One region of the Allobosea sp. ANAM02 genome, then DNA from elsewhere that is predicted to be linked to it. Evidence: riboswitches for the same ligand, from Rfam matches in the RefSeq annotation. Region 1 holds a riboswitch; the other holds the start of a gene.
The links. A riboswitch is a leader RNA that binds a small molecule or an ion and turns the genes downstream of it on or off. The one in region 1 is predicted to bind cobalamin.

Region 1 (14,724 bases):
GCGCCCGGACCGTCTCGATCATCTGCGTGCTGATCCGGAGCACCGGGTTCAGCGTCATCATCGGGTCCTGGAAGACCATGGCGATGCGGTTGCCACGCAAGGAGCGCATCGCCTCCTCGTCGAGCCTGGTCAGGTCCTGCCCGCGGAACAGAATCTCGCCGCCGACGATCTGGCCGGGCGGGTCGATCAGCCCCATGATCGAGAAGCCGGTGACGGATTTGCCGGAGCCGCTCTCGCCGACGAGGCCGAGCGTCTCGCCGGCCCGCAAGGTGAAGGAGACGTCGCGCACGGCGTCGAGATCGCCGCGATCGGTGCGGAAGCGGGTGCGCAGGTTGCGGATATCGAGCAGCGGCGCGGTCATTTCAGCGCCCTCGGATCGAGCACCTCGCGCAGGCGGTCGCCGACGAGATTGATCGCGACGATCGCCGTCAGCAGCGTCAGGCCCGGAAAGAAGCTGATCCAGTACTCGCCCGAGAGCATGAACTGGAAGCCGTTGGCGATCAGCAGGCCGAGCGAGGGTTGCGTCACCGGCGCGCCGAGCCCGAGGAAGGAGAGCGTCGCCTCCAGCGTGATGGCGCGCGCCACCTGCAGGGCGCCGATGACCAGCAGCGGCGGCAGGCAGTTCGGCAGGACATGGCGCAAGAGGATGCGCGAGATCGGCAGGCCGAGGCCTCGCGCAGCCTCGAAATAGTCGCGCTTGCGCTCGACCAGCGCCTGGGCGCGGGCGGTGCGGGCGTAATAGGCCCATTCCAGCAGCACCAGCGTCAGCACGACATTGCCGATGCCCTTGCCGAGCAGCGCCAGCATCAGCAGCGCGACCAGGATCGAGGGCAGCGACATGATGAGGTCGACGAGCCGCATGATCACGGCGTCGAGGATGCCGCCGGCCCAGGCCGCGACCAGCCCGAGCAGGATGCCGACGATGCCGGCGAGCACGGCCGAGCCGACGCCGACGGTGAGGCTGGTGCGCAATCCGTAGAGGATGGCCGAGAACAGGTCGCGGCCCTGCCCGTCGGTGCCGAGCAGATAGGTGATGTCGCCGGTCGAGGACATGGAGCCCGGCGTCATCCGGGCGTCGAGCACGTCGATGGCGGCGAGGTCGAACGGGTTCTGTGGCGCGATCTGCGGCGCGAAGACGGCGCCTATGACGAGGAGCGCCATCAGGCCGAGCCCGATCCAGGCGGAGGGCGCGCGCAGGAAGCGGCGGAGCGCGTTGCCCGACGGGCGGCGGGCGGGAGCGGCGGCAGGAACCGTGGTCATGCCGAGGCCTCCTCGCGGACGCGCGGATCGAGCACGCGATAGAGAATGTCGACCAGGAGGTTGATGATGACGAAGAGCGTCACCACGACCAGGAGATAGGCCATCACCACCGGCCGATCGAGCGCGTTGATGCTGTCGAGGATGAGCTTGCCCGAGCCCGGCCAGGCGAAGATGCTTTCGGTCACCACCGCGAAGGCGATGGTCGAGCCGAGTTCGAGCCCGAGCACGGTGACCAGCGGGATCATGATGTTGCGCAGGATATGCATCGTCACGATCCGGCCGCGCCGCAGGCCCTTGGCCCGCGCGAAGCGGACATAGTCGAGCGGCAGAACCTCGCGCACGCCGGCCCGCGTCAGGCGGATCACCAGCGAGACCTTGAACAGCGACAGGTTGATCGCCGGCAGCAGCAGGTGGCGCCAGCCATTCAGCGTCAGGAACGACCACTCGACGCCGAAGACGCGCACCGTCTCGCCGCGCCCGCTCGCCGGCAGCCAGCCCAGCGATACGCTGAAGGTCATGATCAGCAGGAGACCGACCCAGAAGGTCGGCAATGAGAAGCCGAGGATGCTGCCGGTCTGGATCAGCTTCGAGAGCAGGCGCTCGGGATAGAGCCCGGCATAGAGCCCGAGCGGCACGCCGATGATGACTGCGAAGACCATCGCCGCGAAGGCGAGTTCCAATGTCGCCGGCAGGCGCTGCAGGATCAGCGTCACGGCGGGCACGTTGTAGACGAAGCTGCGGCCGAGATCGCCCTGCAGGGCGCTGCCGGCGAAGTTCAGGTACTGCTCCCAGAGCGGCCGGTCGAGGCCGAGCCGCGCCACGAGCTCGGCCCGGTCGATCTGGGTCGCGTCCGGCGCCAGCAGCAGGTCGGCGGGGTTGCCGACGGCATGCAGCCCGAGGAAGACCACGAGCGACATGGCGAAGATGACGAGGAGCGCCTGCGCGACGCGCTGGAGCAGCCACCCGAGCATCAGACCGGCACCTTCGCGGGTTCGGGCAGGATCGGCACCCATTCGTCGCCGAAGATTTCGGGCTCCGAGTACTCCTGGCCGCGCTGGAAATGCGCCTCGATATCCTCGCGGAAGAGGCTGGAGGCGATGGCCTGCGACAGTCGCTCGGCGCCGTCGCTGATCGCCGGGATGTCGCCGGAAACCGTGCCATGCGACATCATCGCCGGGTAGCAGAAGCAGTGGATGCGCTCGAGCCCGGGGCAGGTGCCGGGCAGTTTCGGCTGGAACTCGAAGGCGGGGCCGAGATCGGGCATGGCGCCGAGGCCGGGATCGGCATCCGGGGGCACGCCGCGATCGACCCAGTTGCGGGCGCTGGCCGCGATCTCCCTGAGGAAGGGCCGGCTGCCCCAATCGACCTTGAAGCCGGTCGAGAAGATCATGAAGTCGAAGCGCATCGTGCCGGCGCTGGTCTCGACGACGATCTCGTCGCCCTCCATCCGTGCCGAGATCAGCGCCGTGCCCTGCCGGAAGAAGGCGTTGGGGTGGCGTGAGACGCGCAGAACGCTGGCGCGTGGGGGCGGCACCTGCTCGCGGGCGATATAGCTGTTGATCCGCCATTTCCAGGCGTCGGGCAGGTGGCGATAGCCGGCGATGGAACCCGGGTGGCCCATGCCCTTGCCGCGATTGATGCGGGGGATGTCGCGGCGGCGGATCAAGAGGTCGACGCTGGCCGCCCCGGCTTCGAGCGCCGTGCCGGCGCTGTCCATCGCCGACGCGCCGGCGCCGATCACCGCGACGCGCTTGCCGCGAAGCTGTCCATAGTCGTTCTCATCCGAGGAATGCGCCCAGCGCTCGCGCGGCAGGCTCTCGGCGAACTCCGGCACGGCCGGGCCGCCGAGCCCGTCGCGCCCCGTCGCGAGCACGACATGGCGGGCTAGCACGCGCTGCCGCTTTCCGGTGGCGTCGACCTCCAGCGTCGCATGCTCGCGGCCGGGATGGATCATCGCGATCTCGTGGCCGTTGCGGACATCGAGAGCGAGAACCTCGCGGAACCAGCGCAGATAGTCCATCCACATCAGGCGCGGGATCTTGTCGAGCGCCTCCCAGTCGGCGGCGCCGAACTGCGCCTCGAACCAGGCGCGGAAGGTCAGCGAGGGAATGCCGAGCGCCGGCCCCGTCAACGTCTTCGGCGAGCGCAGCGTCTCCATTCGGGCCGTCGTCGCCCACGGGCCCTCGAAACCCTGCGGACGCCGGTCGAAATTGACGGCGCGCAGGCCGATATTGCGGAAGGCGGCGGCCGCGGCGAGCCCGGCCATGCCGGCGCCGACGATCGCGACATCGAGCACCGGCTCGCCGTCGATGCGCCGTTCCGGCACCCAGGGCGCGGCCGGCAGGGTCAGCAGGCCCAGCTCGCGGGCGACGCGGCGGTTGAGCGCTTCCAGCCCTTCCGGTGTCCCGACCAGATTCGTCGTCACAGCCGCGTCTCCTGTTTGGTCAGCGAGGCGAGGAGCGCGTGGTGCTCTTCGGGCGGGATCAGGGTGAAATCGGCAAGCCGCTTCTCGGCCGTCGTCTGGAGCGCTCCGATCAGGTCCCGGGCCTTGTCGGAGACGGTGATACCGCGCGCGGTCACGACGCCGAAGCAATAGGGGATCGGCGTCGTCAGCGGCAGGATGCGGATGCCCGGCGTCGGATTGCCGGTCAGCGTCAGCGGCTCGACGATCGCGATGCCCGCGCCGGCCCGGATGAAGGAGAGCACGTTCATGGTCGAGGTCGTGCGGATTCTCACCCGCACATCGACACCGGCCGCGTGGAGCGCCGCGCGGATGCGTGCCGGAAAGCCGCGGCGCAGCGACATTCCGACGAGATCGCGCCCGGAGAGGGCGTTGAGATCGATCGGCCCTTCGCTCTGGGCGAGCGGATCGGTCTCGGGCACGGCGAGCACGCAAGGCGCCGTGCCCAGCCATTCGAGCGCGAGATCGCGATGCAGCAGGGGCGCGCTGGTGGCGCCGAGTTGCGCATTGCCGGAGATCACCGCGTTCTGCACGCGATCGGGATTCTCGACCTCGATCGCGAGCCGTGGCGCGCCAGCCCCGTTCCAGGCATCGGTGAGCAGGCCGAAGGCGAGCGACGACACCGCCGAGATCCGGATCGGCGGCTCGGCCTCGCCGATCACCTCGCGGGCGCGTTCCCACAGATTCACGAAGCCGGCCAGCGCCCGCTCGACATCGTCGCGCAGCACCATGCCCTTCTGCGTCAGCACCAGCCGCTGGCCGACGCGCTCGAACAGCGGCTGGCCGAGATCGCGCTCCAGCTCCTGGATCATGCGGCTGACCGAGGGCTGGGACACGCCGAGATGCTTCGCCGCCGCGGTGACGCTGCCGAGCGAGGCGACCTGCAGATAGGCTTCGAGGGTCTTGAGACGGCTCATCTCACCCGTCTTTGCGGACCGGGTCGCCGAGGATGTGCATCAGCCGGTTGGCCCAGCCGAACAGCGCGGTGGACAGGATGAGATCGACGATCTCGGCCCCATCCAATCCTGCGTCGCGCAGGCGGGCGGTGTCGGCCTCGGTCACGGCCGGCGGTGATTGCGAGAGCTTGACGGAATAGTCGAAGATCGCCTGGTCGCGCGGGCCGAGCCTGGCCTTCTCGCCATTGGCGAAGAGTTCGTCGGTGACGGCGGTATCCTTGCTGAGCTGGGCATGGCGGGCGGCATGGACGGCGGCGCAATAGATGCAGCGGTTGACCACCGAGGCACCGATCGCGCCGAGCTCGCGCTCGGCCCGGCTCAGCCCGCCGGAATCGTACATGATGCCGTTGAACAGCGGCGAGCGCACGTTGAGCGTCTCCGGATCATGCGCCAGCACCAGCACATAGTCCGAGACCTTGGTGTTCGACGGCGTGACCTTCAGCGCGTCGAGCTGCTCGGGGCTCGCCTTGGCGAGGTCGACCGGAGTGACCCGCGGCTGCCAGTCCGGCACGTTGCGGGTGAAGCGATGCACGACGCGGCTCATGCGGAAGCTCCCTCGAGAACGGCGAGGCCGGCAAGGACGCGGCACTGGTAGCTCATGAAGGCGTTGAGTTCGCAGAGCCGCACGATATCGGCATCAGTCACGCCGGCCGCCTTGAGCGCCTCGATCTCCTCGGCCTGGACGGCGCGCGGCTGGGTCGCGACCCGGTCCATGAAGGTGATGACGCTGCGCTCGCGGTCGTCGCGCCCGGTCGCGTCGGGGTCGGCGAGGCCACGCAAGGCCGGATCGGTCACGCCGCCGAGATAATGCGCGGCAAGCTCCGGCAGCGCGTTCAGCGTCGCGATCCGGGCTGCGACGGCGCGCCGCCAGTCGGAGGGGAACCCGCCGGCATCGCGCGGGGCGATGACCGCGTTTTCGGCCTGCCGGCTCATCTCGAAGATGTTGCTGCGCGACTGAGCGGCGGCCGATGCGGCGGCGCCGATCCAGGGAGAGGCCTCAGGGTTGGCGGGTCGAGCCATGGCAATCCATTTCATGCATCAACTTCACTTCTTGATGCTCTAAATGAATGAAGCAACGAATTTGCGCTGCGTCAAGGAGCTTTGCCGGCGCCATGTTAAACTGCGCGCCACGGGCGGCTTGCGACGTGGCGCGCTGCTTCCTCGCGGGGCTCCTGCGCCCTACGGCGCAGCTTGGCGGGCGGCGTAGCGATCGCGATGCAGCCACCACGGCCCCTCCGCCTCGTTGCGGCCCTTCGGCGCCCGGTCGAGCCAGGCATACATGCCCCAGACGCCGTCCACGCCGCGCGAGTAGCTGGAATAGGTATGGTAGATCGCGCCATCCTCGCGGATGAAGGCGCTCAGACCCGGCCGGTCGCGGTGATAGGTCGGCACGTCCACGCCGGACATCGCGGCGAGCGAGCGCTCGATCGCGTTGCCGGAGGTCCGCCACTCGAATTTCGGCTGGTGCCGGAAATTGTAGTCGATGCCCTGCGTCCGCTCCTGCATCTCGGTGAAGGAGACGTTGTAGTCGAAATTGAAGTCGGTCTGGCCGGACGAGGCCCAGGGGAAGCTCCAGCCCATCCGTTCGCGGAAGGCGAGCAGCTTGTCGATCGGCGCCCGCGAGATCGCCCAGAGCATCACGTCGTGGTTGGCGAGATGCGTCGCCGAGCCGTTGAACCCGTCGGCGATCGCCGAGCAGGACGGGCAGCCGGCCGTGTAATCCGGCCCGAACATGAAATGGTAGACGAGGAGCTGCGAGCGCCCCCGGAAGAGGTCGGTGAGCGAGGCGTCGCCCTGCTCGGTCTGGAAGAGATAGTCCTTCTCGACCTTGACCCAGCGCAGCGCCTGTCGCCGCTGCGCGAGCGCATCGCCCTGCCGCGTATAGGCCTTCTCGGCCTCCAGCAGCTCGAGCCGTGCGGCAAGCCATTCCTCGCGCGTTCCGATCGTATGACTGGTCATGATGTCTCACTCCTGTCGCCAGATGTCCGCGCCGCCTCGACACTCGATGCGGCGTCGCGATCGGTGGTAAGGCGGGGGCGGCAGACGGTGGGAGTGACAAGTTTGGCGGGATTCCGATGGACTCGCTGATCACGGCGGCGGCCCGCGCCCTCGCGGCGGGCGATCCGTTGGGGGCGCTGAACCGGGTCGCCTTGCGCGACGATGCGCCCGCTCTGGCGCTGCGCGGCATCGCGATGGCGCAACTCGGTGATTTCGCCCGCGCCAAGGTGCTGCTGCGCCGTGCCGGCCGCGCCTTCGGGACGGGGGAGGCGGTCGCGCGCGCCCGCTGCACGGTCGCCGAGGCGGAGGTCGCCCTGGCAGCGCGCGATCTCGGCTGGGCGCCCGGGAAGCTGGAGGAGGCCGCCTCCGTGCTCGAGGCCCAAGGCGACCGCACCAATGCCGCCCATGCGCGCCTGCTCGACATCCGCCGCCTGCTGCTGATCGGGCGGATCGCGCATGCGGGCGAACGGCTCGCCGGCATCGACCCCGCGCGGCTTCCGGCTCCGCTGCGGGCAATCCATGGATTGGCGATGGCCGGCATCGCCTTGCGCAGGATGGAGGCGCGCGCTGCGCGGTCCGCCTTGGACGCTGCGCGCGACGCTGCCGACGGCGCCGGCATTCCCGCCCTGATCGCCGAGGTCGCGGCCGCATGCCATCTGCTCGACGAGCCTGCCGCGCGCCTGCTTGCCGGTGGCGTCGAGCGGCCGCTTATGCTCGACGAGGTCGAGGACCTGCAAGCCTCGCAGGCGCTGGTCGTCGATGCCTGTCGCCACGGTGTCCGCGACCGGTCCGGTTTCGTTTCGCTGGCGACGCGGCCCGTGCTCTTCGCCTTGCTTCGAACCCTGGCCGAGGCCTGGCCGCAGGATGCGCCGCGCGATGTGCTGATCGGACAGGCTTTCAACTCGCGCTTCACCGATGAATCCCACCGGGCGCGATTGCGCGTCGAGATCGGCCGGCTGCGCGCGGCCTTGCGGCCGTTCGCGCGGATCAGCGCGACGGAGCGCGGTTTCGCCATGACGCCGCGGCGCGCGACAGGGATCGTGGTGCTGGCCCGCCCGGTCGAGGATAAGCATGCCACGCTGCTTGCCCTCATGAGCGATGGCGAGACATGGTCGAGCTCCGGACTGGCGCTTGCGCTCGGCTCGAGCCAGCGCAGCGTCCAGCGAGTGCTCGAGGCTCTGGCCGAGACCGGCAAGGTCCAGTCCTACGGGCAGGCGCGGGCGCGCCGCTGGGTGATGCCGCCGATGCCGGGTTTCGCGACGAGTTTGTTACTCCCGGCCTCCTGGCCGGATGGCTAGGGTCTGGCATCGCAACAGACGCTGGAGCCAAGCCATGACGATTTCCAATGCCGATATCGCCCGCACCTACGGACCGTTTCCGGGCGTCGAGAAGGTCCATGGCGTGAGCTTCGACGGCGCCAATGTCTGGTTCGCGTCGGGCGACAGGCTGAACCAGCTCGATCCCGCCAAGGGCGAGGTCATCAGAACCATCGACGTGCCCGCCCATGCCGGCACGGCCTTCGACGGCACGCATCTTTTCCAGATCGCCGAGGACCGCATCCAGAAGATCGATCCGCGGACCGGCTCCGTGCTGGGCACGATCCCCGCGCCGGGCAAGGGTGGCGATTCCGGCCTCGCCTGGGCGGAGGGCTCGCTCTGGGTCGGCCATTACCGCGAGCGCAAGATCCACCAGATCGACCCGGCCACGGGCAAGGTGCTGCGCAGCATCGAGACCAACCGCTTCGTCACGGGCGTCACCTGGGTCGAAGGCGAATTGTGGCACGGCACCTGGGAAGATGACATGTGCGAATTGCGGCGGATCGAACCGGCCTCCGGCAAGGTCCTGGACGCGCTTGCCATGCCGTCCGGCGCGGGCCTGTCCGGGATGGAATCGGACGGTGCCGATCTGTTCTATTGCGGCGATGGCGGCAAGAGCACGCTGCGCGCCGTGCGCCGGCCGAAGCGCGCCTGAATGTTGAAGCATGAGCCTGTTCGACAGCCATGAGGCGGGATCAGGCTCATGTCTACGCCGGCCGGTGTAGGGTTTGGCGCCATAGATCGGGGGATCTCTGCAAGGCTCTTCCCCGAGAGCGCCGGCCGAGAAAAGCTTCTTCTCCCATGCCGCAGGCACTCAGCCGGCGGGCAGCCTGTGCCGGACGATTCCGGCATGGAACCGCGCGCCGTGGATCAGGCCGCGATCGTCGAAATCATAGGACGGGTTGTGCAGGGGGGCCGAATTCTCGCCATTGCCGAGATAGGCGAAACAGCCGGGCACATGGTCGAGGAAGCGGGCGAAATCTTCCGAGCCCGTCATCGGCTCCCCGGCGATCGCGACTTTGTCCTCGCCCAGCACGGTCCGGGCGGCCGAGAGCGCCTCCTGAGATAGCGCCTCGTCATTCACCAGCGGCACGAATTCGCGCGTATAGGTCAGTTCGTGGCCGAGATTGTAGCTCTCCGCCGTGCCGCGCGCGATGATACCCATCTGATGCTCGATCGCGGCGCTGACCTCCGGGCGGAAGCTGCGGGCGTCCCCGAGGATGCGCGCGGTTCCCGGCAGCACGTTGCGGGTGCCGTCCGTCAGCAGTTCGGTGACGGAGACGACCGCGATATCCGCCGGGCTCAGCCGGCGCGAGACGATGGTCTGGAGCTGCATCACCAGCGCGCAGGCGGCGACCAGCACCTCGCTGCCGGCGTGGGGTTTTGCCGCATGGCCGCCGACGCCCTTCAGCACGATCTCGAAATTATCCTCGGCCGACATGAAGGCGCCGGCACGCGTCTGGAATTGCCCGATGCCGAGGCCCGGCATGTTATGCAGGCCGTAGATCTCGTCGAAGGGAAAGCGCTCCATCAACCCGTCGTCGAGCATGGCGAGCGCGCCGCGGCCCCATTCCTCGGCCGGCTGGAACAGAAAGCGCACGGTGCCGTCGAACCCGCCTTCCTCCGCCAGCAGCTTCGCCGCGCCGAGCAGCATGCTGGTATGGCCGTCATGGCCGCAGGCATGCATCACGCCGGGCGTCTGCGAGCGATGGGCCTGCTCGCCCTGCTCGGCGATGCGCAGCGCGTCCATGTCGGCGCGCAGCGCAATGGCGCGGTTGCCGCTTCCACGCTTGAGCGTGCCGACGACGCCCGTGCCGCCGATGCCCTCGGCGACCTCGTCCAGGCCGAACTCGCGCAGCTTCTCCGCGACGAAGGCTGCCGTTCGCTTCTCCTCGAAGCCGAATTCCGGATGGGCATGCAGGTGGCGGCGCCACGCGGTCATCTCGGATTGCAGGGTGTCGAGATCGAGCTTGGACATCGGAGCGGCCTTGCATCACGGGGTGCCGAAGAAATAGGTCAGATGTGCCGAAAGAAGCGCTGCAATACTGCCGGCCAAGTGCAAATTTCTTGCACCCGGCGACCGGCTGGCCAGCGCGCGGACGGGTTCGTCACGGCCTGGCCGGAATGCTAGGAACGTTGCCGGATTCGCGTCAGCCGATGCAGGAGGAATGGACATGGCAGTGGATAAGGTCGCCCTGGTCACCGCGGGCGGGAGCGGGATGGGCGCCGCGGCGGCGAAGCGCCTCGCGCAGGACGGGTTCGCCGTCGGCATCCTCTCCTCCTCGGGCAAGGGCGAGACTTTGGCTGCCGAACTCGGTGGCATCGGCGTCACCGGCTCCAACCAGTCGAACGACGACCTGAAGCGCCTCGTCGATCTCGCCATGGAGCGCTGGGGCCGCGTCGACGTCCTCGTCAACAGTGCCGGCCACGGGCCGCGCGCGCCGATCCTCGACATCACCGACGAGGACTGGCACCGCGGCATGGACACCTATCTGCTCAACGCTATCCGCCCGACGCGGCTGGTGACGCCGATCATGCAGAAGCAGAAGGCCGGCGCGATCATCAACATCTCGACCGCCTGGGCCTTCGAGCCAAGTTCGATGTTCCCGACATCGGCGGTGTTCCGGGCCGGCCTCGCCTCCTTCACCAAGATCTTCGCGGACACCTATGCGGCCGACAATATCCGCATGAACAACGTGCTGCCGGGCTGGATCGACAGCCTGCCGGCGACCGAGGAGCGGCGGCAGGGTGTGCCGATGCAGCGCTACGGCACCAGCGACGAGATCGCCGGCACCATCGCCTTCCTCGCCTCGAAGGACGCGGCCTATATCACCGGCCAGAACCTGCGCGTCGACGGCGGCATCACTCGCGCGATCTGAGGTTCTTCCGGGCGCCGATCCGGCGCTCGGCTTTCCGGCTTCGATCGCCGCGCGGCGCCGTTTGACGCCGCCATGTTTTCGCCTTACGCGTCACTGCGACGGTTCCCTCACGGGATCAAAAGGGAACGCGGTGCGGGTGGTTCGCCACTCCATGCCGCGGCTGCCCCCGCAACTGTAAGCGGCGAGCCTTTCGCCAGACGCCACTGGGGCCTCGGACCTGGGAAGGCGGCGCAAGGCACCGACCCGCGAGCCAGGAGACCTGCCGTCAGCCGTGGTCACACGCGAACACGTTCGGACGGGGTGTTTCGATCGCTGATTTGACTGTTCGCCGCCTTTCGCGCGGCTGATGGGAGATCGCGTTCGCGGTGACGTGCCACTGACGTCAACGCCCGAGGTCTCCATCGTGAACGTCTTCCTCCCGGCCGCCGGATGCGGCCGCCTGCTGCTGTCCGCCTCCTGTTTCGCCATCCTGGCTGCCGTTGCCCCGGCTGTCGCCCAGAATGCACCCGCTACCGTGGCGCTCGACGAAATCATCGTCAGCGCCACGGGCACGCCGACCCCGGCGCGCGAGATCGCGAGCGCCGTCACCGTGATCACCACCAGGGATATCGAGCAGCAGCAGCGCCGCACCTTGCCGCAGGCGCTCGCCACCGTGCCCGGTCTCAACATCGTCCAGACCGGCGGTCCAGGCGGCCTGACCTCGGTCTTCATGCGCGGCACCAACTCCAACCACGTCAAGGTGCTGATCGACGGCATCGAGGCCAACGACCCCTCGGCACCGAACCGCTCCTTCGATTTCGGCTCGATGCTGACCGAGGATATCGAGCGCATCGAGGTGTTGCGCGGCCCGCAGAGCGGCCTCTACGGCGCCAACGCGCTGGGCGGCATCATTTCGGTGACCACGAAGCGCGGCGAAGGGCCGCCGAAGATGACCGCGCGCGTCGAGGCCGGCTCGCACGGCACCTTCAGCCAGTCCGCCGGCTTCAGCGGCGGCGACGATCGCTTCAACTACGCCTTCAACGCCGCGCATTTCCGCGCCGACGGAACCGAGGTGACGCCGCCGAACCTCGTGCCGCCCGGCCGCCGGATCAATCCGAACATCTTCGACAATTACAGCTATTCCGGCCGCCTCGGCTTCGCGCTCACCGACACGCTGACGCTGAACTGGGTCGGCCGCTATCAGGACGGCCAGCTCCGCTATACCGGCGATACCGGCTTCCCGAGCCGGCCCTCGCCCTATCGCTCCCTGCAGAACTACGCGCAGGCCTTCACCCGCGGCGAGGTGGTCTGGGATCCGCTCGCCGGCCGCTTCGTCAACACCTTCGGCCTGTCGTATTCGCGGCAGGACAGGGGAACGCGCACGGCGTCTGCGGCAACCGGCCTGCTCGGCCTGTCCAACCAGAGCCTCGGCGAGCGCATCAAGTTCGACTGGCGCGGCAATCTGGAGATCGCGAAGGGCCACAACCTGATGATGGGCCTGCAATACGAGCGCGAGCGGCTGGACACGACGAACCTCATCGCCTCGAACGGCAACAAGGCGGCCTGGCTCGAATATCAGGGCAATCTCCAGGATCGCTATTTCCTGGCGGCCAATATCCGCCACGATCATGACGACAGCTATGGCGGGCACACGACCTACCGCGTCGCGCCGGCCGTGATCATCCCCGGCACGGACACAAAGTTGAAGGCGAGCTACGGCACCGGCTTCAAGGCGCCGACGCTGAGCGAGCTGTTCATCGACTACCGCCCCGGTTTCAACTTCTTCGGCAATCCCAACCTCAAGCCGGAGGAGAGCCGCGGCTGGGATATCGGCTTCGAGCAGCCGCTCTTCGACAAGCGCCTGCAACTCGGCGCGACCTGGTTCCAGAACGACATCGAGAACCTGATCGTCACCAATACCCGGCGCGATTCCTACGCCAATATCGGCAAGGCGAAGACGAAGGGCGTCGAGGCCTTCGCCGCGCTCGAGATCTTGCCGCAGTTCCGCATCCGCGCCGACTACACCTTCACCCTCGCGAAGGATGAGATCGCCCGGCAGGAATTGCTGCGCCGGCCGCGCCACGAGGCGAGCGCGACCGCAACCTGGGCGCCCACCGACAGGCTCAGCCTCTCGGCGACGCTGGTCTATGTCGGGTCCTGGGTCGACGGCAATCGCGACTTCTCGGTCCCGCGCATGCGGGCGAAGGGCGCGACGCTGGTCAATCTCGCCGCCGAGTACAAGGCGACCGACAGGGTGACGGTGTTCGGACGGGTCGATAACCTCTTCGACAAGCGCTGGGAGAATCCGGTCGGCTTCCTCGTGCCGGGCCTCGGCATCTTCGGCGGCATCAAGGTGGCCATCGGCGGATGAGCTTTGCCCGGCTCCAGCGGCGCCTGCGTGGCGCTTACCTGATCACCGTCGCGCTTTCGGGCGCTGCGGTATCGGTCACGTCCGCCACGGAGCGGCCGGCGCGCATCGTCTCGCTCAACATGTGCACGGACGAGCTCGTGCTGCGCCTGGCCGATCCCGCACGCATCGCCTCGGTGACATGGCTGTCGCAGGATCCGCGCAACGCCAACATCGCCGAGGCCGCACGCCTGATTCCGGCCAATCACGGCCTGGCCGAGGAGGTACTGGGCTTCAAACCCGATCTCGTCGTCGCCGGCGCCTATACGACGCGCGCCACCGTTTCCCTGCTCCGGCGCGTCGGCATCACGGTCAAGGAATTCGGCGTTCCTCGCAACCTCGCGGAGATGAAGGCGCAGATCGCGAAGATGGCGGAGGTTCTCGGCGAGCCCGAGCGCGGGCAAGCGTTGCTCGCCGGGATCGAGCGGCGACTGCAGGCGCTCGCCGCGCGTCGCGTCGAGCGGCCACTCCGGGCGATCGTCTTGCGTCCGAGCGGCTTCACGGTCGGGCGGGGCTCGCTCGTCGACGAGATTCTGGCCCGCGCTGGCCTCGTCAACATCGCCGCCGAGCTCGGTGTCGAGAGCTATGGCCAGATCGCGCTTGAAACTGTGGCGCTCGGCCGTGCCGATATCCTGATCCTGAACGAGACGCCGGACGGGCCGCCGTCGCTGGCGCATGAGGTCCTGCACCATCCGGTGATCGAGCGGCTAGGGGACCGCCTGAAGCTCGTCGCCTTGCCGTCGCGGTTCTGGACCTGCGCCGGCCCGAGCGTGCTCGACGCGATCGAATTGCTGGTGCGTGCCGTGGAGGAGAAGTCATGAGGTCGGAGGCTTCATCCGACGTCAGGCCGGTGGTGCTGCTGGGATTGCTTGCCCTCGCCACTCTGGCGATGACCGCGATCTCCATGGCTGTCGGCTATGCGCCGCTGGCGCTGGGCCAGGCGGTGTCGGACCTCCTCGCGGGGCAAAAGAGCCTGCCGGCACTGGTGCTCTACGAACTGCGCCTGCCGCGCGCCCTGCTCGGCGCGCTCGTCGGCTTCAGCCTCGGCATGGCCGGCGCGGCGATGCAGGGGCTGCTGCGCAACCCGCTGGCCGAGCCGGGCGTTATCGGCATCTCCAGCGCGGCCGCCTTCGGTGCCGTCCTCGCCTTCTATAGCGGGCTCTCGGCCAGCCTCGCGCTCGCCCTGCCGCTCGGCGGCATCGCGGGTGCGCTGCTGGCGACCTCGATCCTCTTCATCCTGCTTGGACGCGGCGCGAGCACGACCACGCTGATCCTTGCCGGCGTGGCGCTCAACAGCTTCGCGGGCGCGGCGACCGCGCTCGCCTTGAACCTAGCGCCCAACCCCTACGCGGCGCTGGAGATCGTGTTCTGGCTGATGGGCTCGCTGGCCGACCGGAGCATGAGCCACGTCGCGCTGGCCCTGCCGCTGATGCTGCTCGGCTGGATCCTGCTCGCCTCGACGGCGCCT
Region 2 (14,724 bases), 1.1 Mb from region 1:
GCTACGGCAAGCGGGTGCTGGCCCAGATCGTCGACGCGCCGGCAGCGGCCGCCGCGCACAAGGCCGGAATCGGCGCGACGATCGAGGTCGCGCTCGGCGGTTCGATCGATCCCGCGCGCTTCCCGCCGATGCAGGTCAAGGCCAAGGTCAAGCTGCTCTCGGATGGCGAGGCGGCGCTGGAGACAATGAAGGCGCCGTTGAGCGCCGGGCCGACTGCGGTGCTGACCTGGGACAACGTCACCGTCGTGGTCATGAGCCGCTCGGTCAGCCTGTTCGACCGCGCGATGTACTACGCCAACGGCATCGACCCGACCGATTTCGACCTGATCGTGGTGAAGTCCCCCCACACCGAGTTCCACATGTTCGACCAGTGGTGCGCGCGGAACTTCAACATCGATGCGCCCGGCGCGACCTCCGCCAACCTGAAGAGCCTGGGCCACACCATCTGCGCCCGGCCGATCTACCCGCTCGACGAGGGCGTCGCCTTCGCGCCCCGCGCCACGATCTACGAACTGTGAGGAGAAGACCTGTGCCCAGGATCGAGGCCGTCGATTTCTTCTATCTCGCCATGCCCGTCGTCACCGATGAGGCCGATGGCAGCCAGGACGCGCTGCTGGTCAGGGTCGCCGCCGGCGGCCATGTCGGCTGGGGCGAATGCGAGGCGGCGCCGCTGCCCTCCATCGCCGCCTTCATCTGCCCGATGTCGCATGGCGTCTGCCGGCCGGTCGCCGATTCCGTCCTCGGCCAGACTCTGGAAAGCCCTGAGGACATCGCTCGCATCGCCGCGGCCGTCGCCTATAACTCGATGGACCTGCTTCAGGCGCCGCATACCTTCTCCGGCGTCGAGATGGCGCTCTGGGACATCCTCGGCAAGATGCGCTCCGAGCCGGTCTGGCGCCTGCTCGGCTACGCGAAAAGCCATCCCAAGACCCCCTATGCCTCGGTCCTGTTCGGCGACACGGCGCAGGAAACCCTAGAGCGCGCCCGCGATGCCCGCAGCCGCAGCTTCCGCGCCGCCAAGTTCGGCTGGGGGCCGATCGGCCGGGGCAGCGTCGAGGCCGATGCCGAGCATTTCGTCGCCGCTCGCGAGGGCTTGGGTCAGGACGGCATCCTGCTCGTCGATACCGGCCAGATCTTCATCGAGGATGTCGAGCGCGCCGCTGCCCGCCTGCCGGCGATGGAGAAGGCGAACGTGCTCTGGTTCGAAGAGCCTTTCCACGCCAGCGCGCTCGAAGCCTATGGCGCGCTTGCCAAACGCAGCCCCAAGGTCCGGCTGGCCGGCGGGGAGGGCGCTCATAACGAGTCGATGGCGCGGCAGCTCATCGACTATGGCGGCATCGGCTATGTCCAGATCGATTGTGGGCGCATCGGCGGCATCGGTCCGTCCAAAGCGGTAGCGGATTATGCCGTCGCGAGGGGCGTGACCTTCGTCAACCACACCTTCACCTCGCATCTCGCGCTCTCGGCCTCGCTCCAGCCTTATGCCGGTCTGGCTGAGCACAAAATCTGCGAATACCCGGCGATGCCGAAGCCGCTCGCGACCGCGATCTCCGCCAATCATCTGGAGCGCGACGCGAACGGGCAGGTCGCGGCGCCCGACGTCCCCGGTCTCGGCATCGCCGTCGCGACCACGGCGCTGCGCGGCTATCTTCAGGAGGTTGAGATCTCCGTCGGCGGCAAGCGGCTCTACGCTACGCCGAGCCTCTGACGCGATGTCCGCTTGACGCCGCGTTGCGCCCTTATAGGGTGTGCGCTGATCGAGGTTCTTCGGGTTGCTCCCGGAGCTAAGAGGGAATTCGGTGAGGCGCCACCCGCGCCAAAGCCGAGGCTGCCCCCGCAACTGTAAGCGGCGAGCTCTCTGTCCATCGTCCACTGGCGCTTTGCGCGCCGGGAAGGCCGGGCGGAAGCGGCATCGACCCGCGAGCCAGGAGACCTGCCCCGGTCGTCGAAGACGTCTTTCGGACGGGGTGTTCCGGAGCCTGTGTGTCGATGGCGGCCCCGTGCCGCTTGTCCGTCCCACATGCCCAAGCTGCCCCGGCCGTCATCTCGGGGAGCGATGAAGTCCATGTTCACGAAGTCCACCACACAGGCCGCTCGGGGCGGCTTGACGGCCGCCGGCCGCGCGCTCTATCAGAAATGCAACATTGTTACATTTCGGATGGTCTCGATGCCGGCTGCGCGCCCGTTCAATTCCCTGCTTCGCCTGTCTGCCGCCGCGCTGTTCGGCACTCTCGCCGCCGGCACGGCCACGGCGGCGCCCACGAAATATCCGCTGACGCTGGAGAATTGCCGCGAGACGATCACCTTCAACGCCGCGCCCAGGCGCGTCGTCGCGATCGGCCAGACGCAGACCGAAATCCTTTACGCGCTCGGCCTCGGCGACCGCGTCGTCGGCACGGCGGTCTGGTTCTCGCCGGTGGCCAAGCCCTATGAGGCGGTCAATGCCAAGGTGAAGCGCCTCGCCGACAATGATCCGAGCTTTGAGGCGGTGCTGGCGCAAGAGCCCGATCTCGTCACGGCGATGTTCGAATGGCATGTCGGGCCCAACGGCATCGTCGGCAAGCGCGACCAGTTCGCCAAGGTCAAGGTGCCGAGCTATGTCTCGCCGACCGATTGCGTCGGCAAGGATAATTCCGGGGCCGGCGACGGCGTGCGAACCCAGATGTTCACGATGGATCTGGTCTACCGCAACATCCGCGAATTCGGCGAAATCTTCGACGTCGCCGACCGGGCCGAGAAGCTTGTCGCCGAGCTCAAGGCGCGCGAGGACAAGGCGGTCGAGCAGGTCGCCAAGCTGAAGGCGCAGGACGTGCCGGTGGTCGTCTGGTTCTCCAGCAAGGACATCAAGGGCGACGGCTTCATGGCCGGCAAGAACGGCGTGCCCGCCTATATCCTGTCCAAGCTCGGTGCCCGCAACGTCATCTCGACCAACGAGGAATGGCCGCTGGTTGGCTGGGAGAGCATCGCGGCCGCCAATCCGGCCGTGATCGTCACCGTGAAGATGGACCGCCGCCGCTTCCCGGCCGACGATATCGAGAAGAAGCTGGACTTCCTGAAGACCGATCCGGTCGCCAGCAAGCTCGACGCCGTCAAGAACAACCGCGTCGTCATCATGGATGTCGGCGCGACCCGCGCCGGGCTCGACACGGTCGACGGCATCGAGATCTTGGCCAAGGCGATAGCCGGCTTCGGGATCTCGCGTTGAGCCACGCCGCCCACGGGCCGAACTGGCCGGCGCGGATCGGCATCGCACTGGCCTCGCTGCTGGCGCTGACGTTCTCGGTCGCGCTGGCGGTGACGATCGGCGAGATGCGCATCCCGCTGGATACGGCCCTGAAGGCGCTCGGCAACGGGCTGTTCGATCTCGACTTCCCCGTCAGCGCGATCCAGCAGGGCGTGATCTTCGATTATCGCCTGAGCCGCGCGCTGATGGCGGGGCTCTGCGGCGGCGCGCTCGCTTTGTCGGGTGCGATCCTGCAGGCGCTGCTGCGCAACCCGCTGGCCGAGCCCTATATCCTCGGCATCTCGGCCGGCGCCTCGACCGGCGCGGTAGCGGTGCTGATCCTCGGCATCAGCATCGGCGGCGCGGTGCTCTCGGTCTCGGCCGGCGCCTTCATCGGCTCCTGCGCCGCGCTCGTCGTCGTCGCCATGCTGGCGGCTGGGGCGGGCGGGGCAAGCGACCGTGTCATACTCGCCGGCGTAGCCACCTCGCAGCTCTTCAACGCGGCAACCGCGACGATCGTCACGACGCTCGCCAGCGCCGAGCAGGCGCGCGGCGTCATGTTCTGGCTGCTCGGCAATTTCGGCGGCGTGCGCTGGCCCGACATCTGGATGGCGGCGCCGGTCGCCTTCATCGGCTTCGCCATCTGTATGCTTCACGCCAAGGCGCTCGATGCCTTCGCCTTCGGCGTCGATGCCGCGGCCTCGCTCGGCGTCGCCGTCACGCGCGTCAAGGTCGTGCTGTTCGCAACGACGGCCGTGATGACGGCGGTGATGGTCTCGATCGTCGGCACGGTCGGCTTCGTCGGATTGATCATTCCCCATGCCGCGCGCTTCCTCGTCGGCTCCGGCCATGCCCGCCTGCTGCCGGCCTGCCTCGTCGTCGGCGCGATCTTCATGATCCTTGCCGACATCCTCTCCCGCATCCTGATACCCCAGCAGATACTGCCGATCGGCGTGGTGACGGCGCTGTTCGGCGCGCCGGTCTTCGCATTGATTCTCTATCGTGCCCGGAGGCCGGCATGACGCTCGCGACCCGCGAGATCCGCTGGGGTGCCGGCGGCCGGATGATCGTCGACGGCGTGACGCTGGAGGCCGCGCCCGGCCGGGTGCTCGGCCTGATCGGCCCGAACGGCTCCGGCAAGTCGAGCCTGCTCCGGTTGCTCTGCCGCCTGCGCAATGTCGCAAGCGGCGTCGTCACGCTCGACGGGAACGACATCGCCGCCGTGCCGCGCCGCGAGCTCGCGCGGCGTCTCGCCTTCGTCGAGCAGCAGGCCACGACCGAGATCCAGCTCTCCGTCTGCGATGTCGTCCGCCTCGGCCGCACGCCGCATCGCGCCGCGCTCGCCTCCTGGAATGAGGCCGACGAAGCGGCGGTCAACGAGGCGCTGGCGCGGGTCGGGCTCACGGAGCGCCACGATCAGTGCTGGCACACGCTCTCGGGCGGCGAGCGCCAGCGCGTCCATATCGCCCGCGCGCTCGCGCAGGAGCCGAGCGAGCTGATCCTCGACGAACCGACCAATCACCTCGATATCCAGCACCAGCTCTCGATCCTGAGCCTGGTCCGGCGCCTCGGCATCACCTGCATCATGGCGCTGCACGATCTCAACCTCGCCGCCATGTTTTGCGACGAGATCGCCTTGTTGCACGAGGGCCGCCTTCAGGCGGCGGGCGCGCCGGAAGAGGTGCTGACCGCCGAGGCGATCCAGCGCATCTTCGGGGTCGCGGTCTCGATCCGTCCGGGAGCCTCGGGACGCCGGCATATCGAATATCTGATCGAGGCCGAGCCACGAAGGCAGGCGCCCGGGAGCCCCTGAAGCCTCGTCGGGCCTTTCGTCGTCGGCGCGGCGCAAGCGCCACCGCATCGACGGATGCAGGGACTGCGCTTCGCCCGCTAGAGCATCGGCCCGAAAAGCGGAACGCGGCTTTCGGAAAAAGTCGATGTAAAATCAAAGATTTAGAGCATCTGACTGAATATCATATTCAGTCCGATGCTCTAAGGTGCTGGGCAGGCCGCGCCACTATCGGCCCAGGCCTGCATCAGCGCGCCGAACGCGGCGGCCGTGCCGGGCGCCGGCGTGCGGCCCTTGCCGGGGTTCCAGCCCCAGAGCACGAGGGTGTCGGTGGTGACGTGCTTCACCAGCGCGGCGAGGTCGCGGCTGCCATTGCGGTTCTGGTCCTTCAACTGCTCGCAGATCTGGCCGACCGTCTTGCCCTCCCAGGCCATCGAGGCCGGAGCCAGCGCCCAGTGCCCGTCGCCGGGCACGCCGGCCGGGTCGAAGTTCTGCTTGCCGTGGCAGGTCGCGCAAGGCAGGCCCGCGGCGCCATGCCCGTCCTTGCCGCGCACGACGAGCGGCTCGTGCAGCTTGCGCAGATCGCCCTGGCGCGGCCGCTCCGTCGCCGGATGGCAGTTCATGCAGCGCGGGTGGGTGAGCACCTTGCCCATCTCGTTGAACAGCGCGACCGAGCGGTCGCGCTGGTTGGCGATCGAGGCGAAGCTCGCTGCGGGGCGCAGGTTCGCGCCGCCGGGCTGGGCCTGCCCGGCATTCTGCGCCAGCGTCAGTGCGCTGCCGCCAATGCAGACCGCGAGCGCGGCGCCTGCGGCGAGGATCAGGTTGCGGCTCATCAGACGGTGCCTCCTTGCATCGGCAACTGGCGCGGCCGGCCGTGGCCGAGCGCGGCGAGCGCGTTGGCGACGGCGGGGCCGATCGGGGGCACGCCGGGCTCGCCGATACCGCTCGGCTTTTCGGTCGAAGGGATGATCGTCACCTCGACGGCCGGCATCTCGTGGATGCGCAGCGAACGGTATTCGTGGAAATTGGTCTGGATCGGCCGCCCGCCATCGAGGGTGATCTGGCCATAGAGCGCGTGGCCGAGGCCGAAGCCGATGCCGCCCTCGACCTGCGCGCGGATGATGTCAGGATTGACCGCGACGCCGCAATCGACCGCGCACCAGACCTTGTGCACCTTCGGCTCGCCTTCCGGCCCCATCGAGACCTCGGCGATCTGGGCCACGAAGGAGCCGAAGCTTTCGACCACGGCGACGCCGCGGGCGCGCCCGTCGACCGGCCCCGGCCCCTTCCAGTTCGCGAGTTCCGCGACGGCCTTGAGCACACCGGCGGCGCGCGGATGCTTGTCGCCCATCAGGGCGAGGCGGCCCTGCACGGCGTCCTGTCCCGCCGCCTGAAGCAGCTCATCAACGAAGCATTCGACGGCATAGCCGGTATGGGTGTGGCCGACGGAGCGCCACCACAAGGTCGGCACGCCGACCTTGGGATTATGCACCTCGCAGCGGAAGTCCGGCACTTCGTAGAAGATCTTGTTGGCGCCCTCGACCGATGTGGCGTCGACGCCGTTCTTCACGACCATCGCCTCGAAGGGCGTTCCGAGGAAAAAGGACTGGCCGACCAGCGTGCTCGCCCAGGCGGCGATCCTGCCGTCCTTCACCGCCCCCCGGAAGCGATGGACGAAGAGCGGGCGGTAATAGCCGCCGGTCAGGTCGTCCTCGCGGGTCCAGACCACCTTGACCGGGCGGTTGGGGCCGATCGTCTTGGCGACGGTGGCGAGTTCGGCCGCCAGATGCTGGCTGACCTGCGCACGCCGGCCGAAGCTGCCGCCGGCAAGCATCGTCTCCAGCGTCACCTTTTCGAGCGGCAGGCCGAGAATCGTGGCGATGGTCTGGTGCTCGGTCGTCTGGAACTGGCTGCCGAAGCGGGCATGAGCCGTCTGCCCGTCCCATTCGAGATAGCCGTCGAGCGGCTCCATCGGTGCATGGGCGAGATAGGGAAAGACGAACTCGGCCTCGATCACACGATCGGCCTTGGCCAGCATGGCCTCGGCATCGCCATGGCTGCCGGCGACCGTGCCGGGCTGGCGGGTGAGCTTGCGGTACTCGGCGATGAGCTCGGAGCTGCCGCGCGTCTCGGCGGCGCTGTCGTCCCAGGTCACCTTCAGCGCCTCGCGGCCCTTCAGCGCCGGCCACATCCCGTTGGCATAGACCGCGACGCCGTAGCCGATCGATTTCACGTCGACGACGCCCTTGACCTTGAGCGCTTCGGCGGCATCGAAGCTCGCGACCTTGCCACCGAAGCGCGGCGAGCGGGCGACGACCACCGTCAGCATGCCCGGGGTATGGATATCGATGGTGAACTGCGCCTTGCCGTGCGCCTTGTCGGCGCTATCGAGGCGCTTCACCGCCCCTTCCTTGCCGATGAAGCGATAGGCCGAGGCCGGCTTGAGCGGCGGATTCTCCGGCACGGGCAGTTTGGCGGCGGCCTCGGCGAATTCGCCGAAGCGGCCCTGCCTGCCGGAGGCATGGCTGATCACGCCCTCCTCGACCTTGATCTCGGAGGCCGGAACCTTCCAGCTATCGGCAGCGGCCTGCACCAGCATCATGCGGGCCGCAGCGCCGGCCTTGCGCATCTGCTCCCAGCTATTGGCGATGGCTGTCGAGCCGCCGGTGCCCTGAACGCCGAGGGCGAGATTGGCGTAAAGCTTGACGTCGGCCGGCGCATGCTCGGCACGCATCTGGCTCCAGGCGGCGTTCATCTCCTCGGCCGCGAGCGTGGCGAGCCCGGTGAACGGGCCCTGGCCGAACTCGATATGCTTGATCAGCACGGTCACCGTGGAGTCGGGCGCGACGCGGATGAAGGCGTTCGGCGCGAAGGTCGCGTTGCCGCCGGGCCGGTAGGCCGCACCGGCCCCTGATTGCGCTTTCGCATTCCGGGGCAGGTGGAAACCGATGACGAGGGCGCCGGCACCTGCCAGCAGGTTGCGGCGCGAGAGTTTGGGATCATGCGCGGTCATGGCTCAGATCTCCAGCGCGCGGGCCGCGTCATGGATCGCGGCGCGGATGCGGACATAGGTGGCGCAGCGGCAGATATTGCCGTTCATCGCGAGATCGATGTCGCGGTCGCTGGGCTTCTTGTTTTCCTTCAGCAGCGCGATGGCGCTCATCACCTGGCCGGACTGGCAATAGCCGCATTGCGGCACGTCGCGGGCGATCCAGGCGGCCTGGACGGCGTCGGCCTCCTTCCCGGCGAGGCCCTCGATGGTGGTGATGTCCCGGCCGTCGACGGCCGAAACCGGTGTCACGCAGGAGCGCAGCGGCTGGCCGTCGATGAAGACGGTGCAGGCGCCGCACTGGGCGACGCCACAGCCGAACTTGGTGCCGGTGAGGCCGAGATTGTCGCGGATCGCCCAGAGCAGGGGCGTATCGTCGTCGACATCGACGGTATGTGTCGTCCCGTTGACCTTGAGAGAGACCATGGCTGCCTCCGATGCTGGCATGACGCAGCGCGGCACCATGGTGCGGATCGAGGGCTCGCCCCCGATGGCCCGATCTGACATATCAGATGGCGGGCGATGAATCCGTAGCCCTGGGTCGCGCGACTGGACTAGTTAGACGATTTGAGTCTAATTAGGATGGTCGCGCGCAGTTTGGATTTTGTCAAGACTGCAGAAGCTGCAATGCCGGACGGAAACGAAGGTTCCAACGTTCTCCCTGCGGAGGATGCCAATACCCGCACCGACCAGATCGCCGATGCGGCGCTGCGTCTGTTCGCCCGCTACGGCTACAAGCGCAGCGCGATGGACGACATCGCCAGAGAGGCCGGGCTCGCCAAGGCGACGCTCTACCTGCATTTCAAGGGCAAGGACGATGTCTTCCGCGCGATGCTGGACCTGCTCGGGCGCCGGGTCGAAGCACGTTGCCGTGAGGTCCTGGCAGAGCCGGGTGCTTTTCCGGAGCGTCTCGCGGCACTGCTTCAGGCGCATCACGGCTCGGCCTATGCCAGCTTCGGCACCGGCGAGCATCTCGTCGAGCTGAAGGCGGTGATGAACACGATCGCGACGCGCGAATTGCAGGCCTTCGAGCGGATATTCACCCGGTTTGCCGGAGAGCTTCTTCAACAGGCCGATCGGCAGGGCGAGATCACCTTGTCGCGCCTGTCGACCACCACGCCGGAGGATTGGGTTTCCGGTCTCCTCTTCGCTGCGGCGGGGGCGAAGCTGGGCACGCCGCCGAGCGCCGAGGACTATGCGCGCAGGCTTAGAGGGATCGCATCGGTGTTCGCAGCCGCTTTGGCGCCTTGATCGTATGGCCGCAGGCCCGGTGAGAAAGCGGTTATGCCGGACCGGGCGCGTTGTCGAACTCCCGGAGGAACTTGTCGCTGACTGTCGCGGCGCCGCGAAATCGCGTTATCGCGAAGGGCTCGAGCGGCGTCGGCGTTTCGCCGTCGAGGATCATCTCGCAGAGGCACAGGCCGACGCCGGGGCCGATCTGGAAGCCGTGGCCGCAGAAGCCGAAGGCGTGGAACAGGCCGGCCGTCGTTCCGCTCGGCCCGATCACCGGGATCATATCCGGCAGATAGGCCTCGATGCCGGACCAGACCCGGATGACATGGCATTGCGCCAGCATCGGCGCGACGCGGGCGAGCGCCCGCATCGCTGCCAGCGTCTTGACGGGCGGCACCGGCGCGCGGTTGGCCTGCGGATCGGCTGCCGTGCGCGGATAGCCGGCGAGGATGATGTTGCCGCGCGGGATCTGGCGGAAGATCACCGAGCCGTCGATCGCCTGCACCGAGGGCTCGATCCGATAGGGGAAGGGTTCGGTCACGAATTGCGGCGGCCCGGCCGGGAAGACCGGCGCGGTCTCGCCGAAGCGCTCGGCGATCTCCAAAGCCCAGGCCCCTGCGGAATTGACCAGAGCGCCGCAGCTTATCCGGCTACCATCGGCCAGCGTCAGCGTAAAGCCGTCGCCCTCACGATCCACAGCCGTCACGCGCGTGTTCTCCAGGATGATGGCGCCTTGCCTCGCGGCTGCGCGTGCCACGGCCGGCGTCGCCAGCCTTGGATTGGCCGTGGCGTCGCGCGTGGAGAAGGTGGCGGCGACGGCACGCTCGCCAAGCCAGGGCCAGCGCCGGCGCAGGTCGGCGGGCCCGACCCGCTCGATGGCGAGGCCATGGGATTCCGAGACCTTGGCATAGCCTTCGAGCTTGGCGTGCTCCTCCTCGTCATAGGCGAGGTAGAGATGCCCGGTCTGCTCGAACTCGCAATCCTCACCGATCAGCGCCTCGAAATCCTCCCACAGCGCCTGCGAGCGCAGCGACAGCGGATATTGGCCGGGAAAGCGACCCTGAAGGCGCAGGTTGCCGAAATTGACGCCGCTCGACTGGGCGCCGACGACGCCCTTCTCGATCAGCGTCACGCGCTGGCCGCGCCGTGCCAGGAAAAAGGCGGTCCAGGCCCCGATCAGCCCGCCGCCGACGATCGCGACATCCGTGGTTTGAACGCTCATGCCGGCTCTTCCGCAGCTGAGAGCGCGATCGGCTTGACCGGCGCCTGGCCGCGCAGCCGGCCGGCGGCTTCGCCGGTTTGCCTGGTTCCGGCCGCGACGATCTCCTGCAGGGCCGGCCCGCAGACACGGCCCTGGCAGCGCCCCATACCGCAGCGGGTCATCGCCTTGACGCGGTTGACCTCGACCGGGCCGAGCGCCTTCGCCATTGCGCCACGGACCTCGCCGACGGTCACGTTCTCGCAGCGGCAGAGCGTGACCCCATCGGGCAGCGCCGCGATCTGCTCCTTCGGCCATGCGAAGGCCCGTGCCAGCCCGCACTGGAAGTCGCGCAGCCGCGCGACCCGCCGCGCCAGCGGCCTGATCGCGGCGATGTCCTGCCCTCGGCCGAGATCGGAGAGGATGGCATGGGCTGCGAGCGCCCCGCTGGCTTCGGCCGCGTCGGCGCCGCCGATCCTTGCCCCGTCGCCGGCGAGGTAGAGCCCTGGCCGCGCGCGGCCAAAGCCATCGATCCGTGGCAGGAACAACCGGAAATCCCTGTCATAGGCGAATTCCGCCCCGGCGAGATCGGCGAGCTGCGTCTCGGGCTTGAGGCCGTAGCCCAGCGCCACCGCGTCGCAGGCGAAGCGCCGCTCGCGTCCGCTGCCGTCGCGCAGGACGAGAGCCTCCACGCGACCGTCTCCCTCGACGGTGACCGGCGTCACGCCATGTAGCATCGGGATGCCCGCGCGCAAGGCTGCTGCCATGTACCAGAGACCGCGCAGCATGGTGCGCGGGGCGCCGAGCAGGGCGGGCACCGCCGCGCGCTTGGCGGAGAAGGGCGTCGTATCGGCGATCACGGCGATCTCGGCGCCCATCGCGCGGTACTGCTTCGCCGCCAGCGCCAGCAGGGGCGAGGAGCCGAGGAAGGCGACGCGGCTGCCGATCAGGCAGCCCTGGTCCTTGAGCGCGACCTGTGCCCCGCCCAGCGTGAAGACGCCGGGCGTCGTCCAGCCGGGCAGGGGCGCGATCCGGTCCATCGCGCCGCTGGCGATCAATAGCCTGTCGCAATCGAGCGTCTCGGCGCGGCCATCGCGCAGCAGGTGCAGGCGTTGGCCGTCGATGGCCCAGACCAGCGTCTGCGGCCGGTAGTCGATCCGGTCGCGCAAGGCGGCGAAGCGCGCGTGCAGGGCTGCATATCGCCCGGCCTCAGAGCCCATCAGCTTGCGCATGTCGAGGGCGAGATCGTCGGCCGGGCGGCGATAGCCCTGTCCACCGGCGCGGGCGCCTTCATCGATCAGGATGGGCTTCAGCCCGTTCGCGACGAGCAATTCGGCAGCGCTGATCCCGGCTGGCCCGGCGCCGATGATGACGATGTCAGCCACGGGCAGGCGCCATGCCCTGCGGTTCGGCGAAGAGCTCCATGCCCTCGCTGACCGGCGTGGTGCAGGCCCTGATCCGGCCTCCATCCGCGCTCCAGACCCAGCAATCCTGGCAGGCGCCCATCAGGCAGAAACCGGCGCGCGGCTCTCCCCCGAATTCATGCCGCCGTGCGAAGGCGCCATTCTCCAGCAGGGCGGCAAGGACGCTGTCGCCCGCGGTCGCGTGGATCGGCGCGCCTGCGAAGCTGAGGGTGACCGGCGGGCCGGTGCGGCGAGCCACACGGCGGAACTGCACCTGCGAGCGTTCCATTCTGTCCCGGTATTATCTCAATGCGATAGAAGTATGTGGATTTTGATAAGTCGAACTATCGCCTGTCAAGGGCTATCGGCCCGTTTTTTCAGACGCGCGAAATGGCGTGGGCGGCGGCGATCACCAGCGACGAAAAGCGCGAGACGACCTCCTCATGGCTGTAGCGCGAGGTCGAGGTCGCGATATTGACAGCGCCCTCGGGCCGGCCGTGATGATCGACGACCACGGCGGCGATCGAGGCGTCGCCGATATAGACCTCCTCGAAGGCGGTGGCGTAGCCCTGGGCAGCCGACTGGCGCAGCTTCTCGCGCAACGCCTCGCGCTGCCAGGTCGTCGACGGCGTGTAGGCGCGGCGGTCGGAGGCGTCGATGATCGCCATCGCCTCGTCCTCCGGTAGGCGCGACAGCATCGCGATGCCCGGTGCGGTGGCATAGGCCGGCATGCGCGTGCCGATGATGACGTCGGTATTGAGGACGTGCCGGCTGAGGAAGCGCGAGACGAAGATGATCTCTGTCTCCTCGCGCACGGTGAGGTTCACCGTTTCCTCGGTCTGCTTGCTGAGATGCATGAGATAGGGCATCGCCCGGTCGAGCAGCCGGCTGCTGCGGACGAAATGATAGCCGAGATCGAGCGTCTTCGCCGTCAGCTCGAAACGCTTGGTCTGCGCGTCCTTGCGGAGATAGCCGAGCTTGGCGAGCGTATGGGTGAAGCGCTGGGCGGCGCTGACATCCATGCCCGTTTCCGAGGCGACCTGGGACAGGTTCAGCGTCTGGTGCTGGCGGCCGAAGGCCGAGAGCACCCGGAACGCCTTCTCCACCGAATTGACCATCAAGGCGTCGTCTTTGCGGGCGGCAGGCTCGGCCGGCGCCGCCGCGCGTTTGCGGCTGGTCTGTCTCTCTTCGGGCATCGTCATCGGGCCTGCTCTCCTTGGCGCGATCAATGGCTGCGAGGAACGGCCTTGACAAGGTGAGCCGCCTCCGTAATATTTTCAATAGAAATTATTGCATTGTGATAAATACCCATCGGAGGGCGCTATGAAGGACTCTGTTCTGGCTGAGGTGCGTGGCGCGGTCGGCATCATCACCCTCAACCGCCCCGAGATTCTCAACGCGTGGAACGCGCCGATGCGCGAGCGGCTGGTCGCCTGCTTCGACGAGATGGAAGCGAACGAGGCCGTCCGCGCCATCATCCTGACGGGGGCGGGCGAGCGCGCCTTCGGTGCCGGCCAGGACCTCAACGAGACCAAGACCTTCGATCCGGACCGCGCCGAACTGTGGATGGGCGAATGGGAGCGGCTCTATGACCGCATGCGCTCGCTCTCCAAGCCGTTGATCGCGGCGCTGAACGGCGTCGCGGCGGGCTCGGCCTTCCAGGTCGCGCTGCTCTGCGATCTGCGCGTCGGCCATGCCGGCGTCACCATGGGCCAGCCCGAGATCAATTCCGGCATCGCCTCGGTGACCGGCCCCTGGATCATGAAGGAGATGATCGGGATCGCCCGCACCATCGATCTGACCCTGACCGGCCGGATGATGGATGCCGACGAGTGCTTCCGCATCGGCCTGATCAATCGGATCGTGCCGAAGGAGCAGGTGATGCAGGCCTCGCTCGCGCTGGCCGAGGAGCTCGCCGGCAAGCCGCCGGTCGCCATGCGCCTCAACAAGGCCCGCTTCCGCGAGATCACCGAGGAGAGCTTCCGCGAGTGCCTCGCCGCCGGCATCCGCAACCAGCGCGCCGCCTACGCCACCGGCGAGCCGGCGCGGATGATGGAGGCCTTCCTCGCCAAGCGCGCGGCGCGAAAGACGGCCTGACCAAAGCATCCGACCACCCACGGGGAAACGCGGAAAACCGCTTGAAAGGGGAGAAGACGATGACGAGCCTGACCACGAAGCCGACCCGGCGCACCCTGCTGCAACTCGCGGGCGGTGTCGCTGCCGGCGCGGTTGCCGCGCCTTATCTGACGGGCACGGCGCGCGCCGCCTCCCAGATCACGGTCGCCGATCCCGGCGGCCCGTTCGGCCCGGCTTTCCGCAAGGCCTTCTACGATCCCTTCGAGAAGGCGACCGGCAACAAGGTCGTCAACGTCGCCCGCGAGGCCGAGCCCACCGCCCAGTTCAAGGCGATGGTCGAGACCAAGTCCTATACCTGGGACGTCTGCACGCTGACGCTCTCGGCCCGCGACATCCTGAAAGGTCAGGGCCTGCTCGACCCGATCGGCTTTGCGCATGCCGACGTGCCGAAGCTGATGCCGCAGGCGATCTCGCCCGAATTCATGGGCACGGACGTCTACTCGACCGTCTTCGCCTATCGCACCGACAAGGTGAAGAACGCGCCGGCGAGCTGGGCCGATTTCTTCAACGTGGAGAAGTTCCCCGGCCGCCGCGCGCTGCGCAAGAACCCGATCGACACAATCGAGCAGGCGCTGCTCGCCGACGGCGTGCCGCTCGAAAAGCTCTATCCGCTGGATATCGACCGGGCCTTCAAGGTACTCGACAAGATCAAGCCGCATGTCGCGGTCTGGTGGACCGGCGGGGCCCAGTCGA

Region 2: another riboswitch for cobalamin. It lies ahead of OCUBac02_RS16615 (ABC transporter substrate-binding protein); the one in region 1 lies ahead of OCUBac02_RS21845 (TonB-dependent receptor plug domain-containing protein).

Annotation. Positions count from the first base shown of each region.
Region 1 covers NZ_AP022848.1:4,576,342-4,591,065, reverse strand. The annotation lists gene OCUBac02_RS21905 (ABC transporter ATP-binding protein) at 1-361, opposite strand, end outside; gene OCUBac02_RS21900 (ABC transporter permease) at 358-1,260, opposite strand; gene OCUBac02_RS21895 (ABC transporter permease) at 1,257-2,231, opposite strand; gene OCUBac02_RS21890 (flavin-containing monooxygenase) at 2,231-3,685, opposite strand; gene OCUBac02_RS21885 (LysR family transcriptional regulator) at 3,682-4,638, opposite strand; gene OCUBac02_RS21880 (peroxidase-related enzyme) at 4,640-5,221, opposite strand; gene OCUBac02_RS21875 (hypothetical protein) at 5,218-5,697, opposite strand; gene OCUBac02_RS21870 (DUF899 domain-containing protein) at 5,857-6,636, opposite strand; gene OCUBac02_RS21865 (helix-turn-helix domain-containing protein) at 6,753-7,973, shown strand; gene OCUBac02_RS21860 (Vgb family protein) at 8,008-8,646, shown strand; gene OCUBac02_RS21855 (M20 aminoacylase family protein) at 8,806-9,969, opposite strand; gene OCUBac02_RS21850 (SDR family oxidoreductase) at 10,166-10,870, shown strand; cobalamin riboswitch at 10,954-11,151, shown strand; gene OCUBac02_RS21845 (TonB-dependent receptor plug domain-containing protein) at 11,274-13,220, shown strand; gene OCUBac02_RS21840 (ABC transporter substrate-binding protein) at 13,217-14,077, shown strand; gene OCUBac02_RS21835 (FecCD family ABC transporter permease) at 14,074-14,724, shown strand, end outside.
Region 2 covers NZ_AP022848.1:3,447,947-3,462,670, reverse strand. The annotation lists gene OCUBac02_RS16625 (M81 family metallopeptidase) at 1-518, shown strand, start outside; gene OCUBac02_RS16620 (mandelate racemase/muconate lactonizing enzyme family protein) at 530-1,708, shown strand; cobalamin riboswitch at 1,744-1,955, shown strand; gene OCUBac02_RS16615 (ABC transporter substrate-binding protein) at 2,168-3,205, shown strand; gene OCUBac02_RS16610 (FecCD family ABC transporter permease) at 3,202-4,245, shown strand; gene OCUBac02_RS16605 (ABC transporter ATP-binding protein) at 4,242-5,036, shown strand; gene OCUBac02_RS16600 (hypothetical protein) at 5,216-5,845, opposite strand; gene OCUBac02_RS16595 (xanthine dehydrogenase family protein molybdopterin-binding subunit) at 5,845-8,025, opposite strand; gene OCUBac02_RS16590 ((2Fe-2S)-binding protein) at 8,029-8,487, opposite strand; gene OCUBac02_RS16585 (TetR/AcrR family transcriptional regulator) at 8,689-9,312, shown strand; gene OCUBac02_RS16580 (NAD(P)/FAD-dependent oxidoreductase) at 9,344-10,516, opposite strand; gene OCUBac02_RS16575 (FAD/NAD(P)-dependent oxidoreductase) at 10,513-11,877, opposite strand; gene OCUBac02_RS16570 ((2Fe-2S)-binding protein) at 11,870-12,184, opposite strand; gene OCUBac02_RS16565 (IclR family transcriptional regulator) at 12,273-13,097, opposite strand; gene OCUBac02_RS16560 (enoyl-CoA hydratase/isomerase family protein) at 13,219-13,992, shown strand; gene OCUBac02_RS16555 (ABC transporter substrate-binding protein) at 14,052-14,724, shown strand, end outside.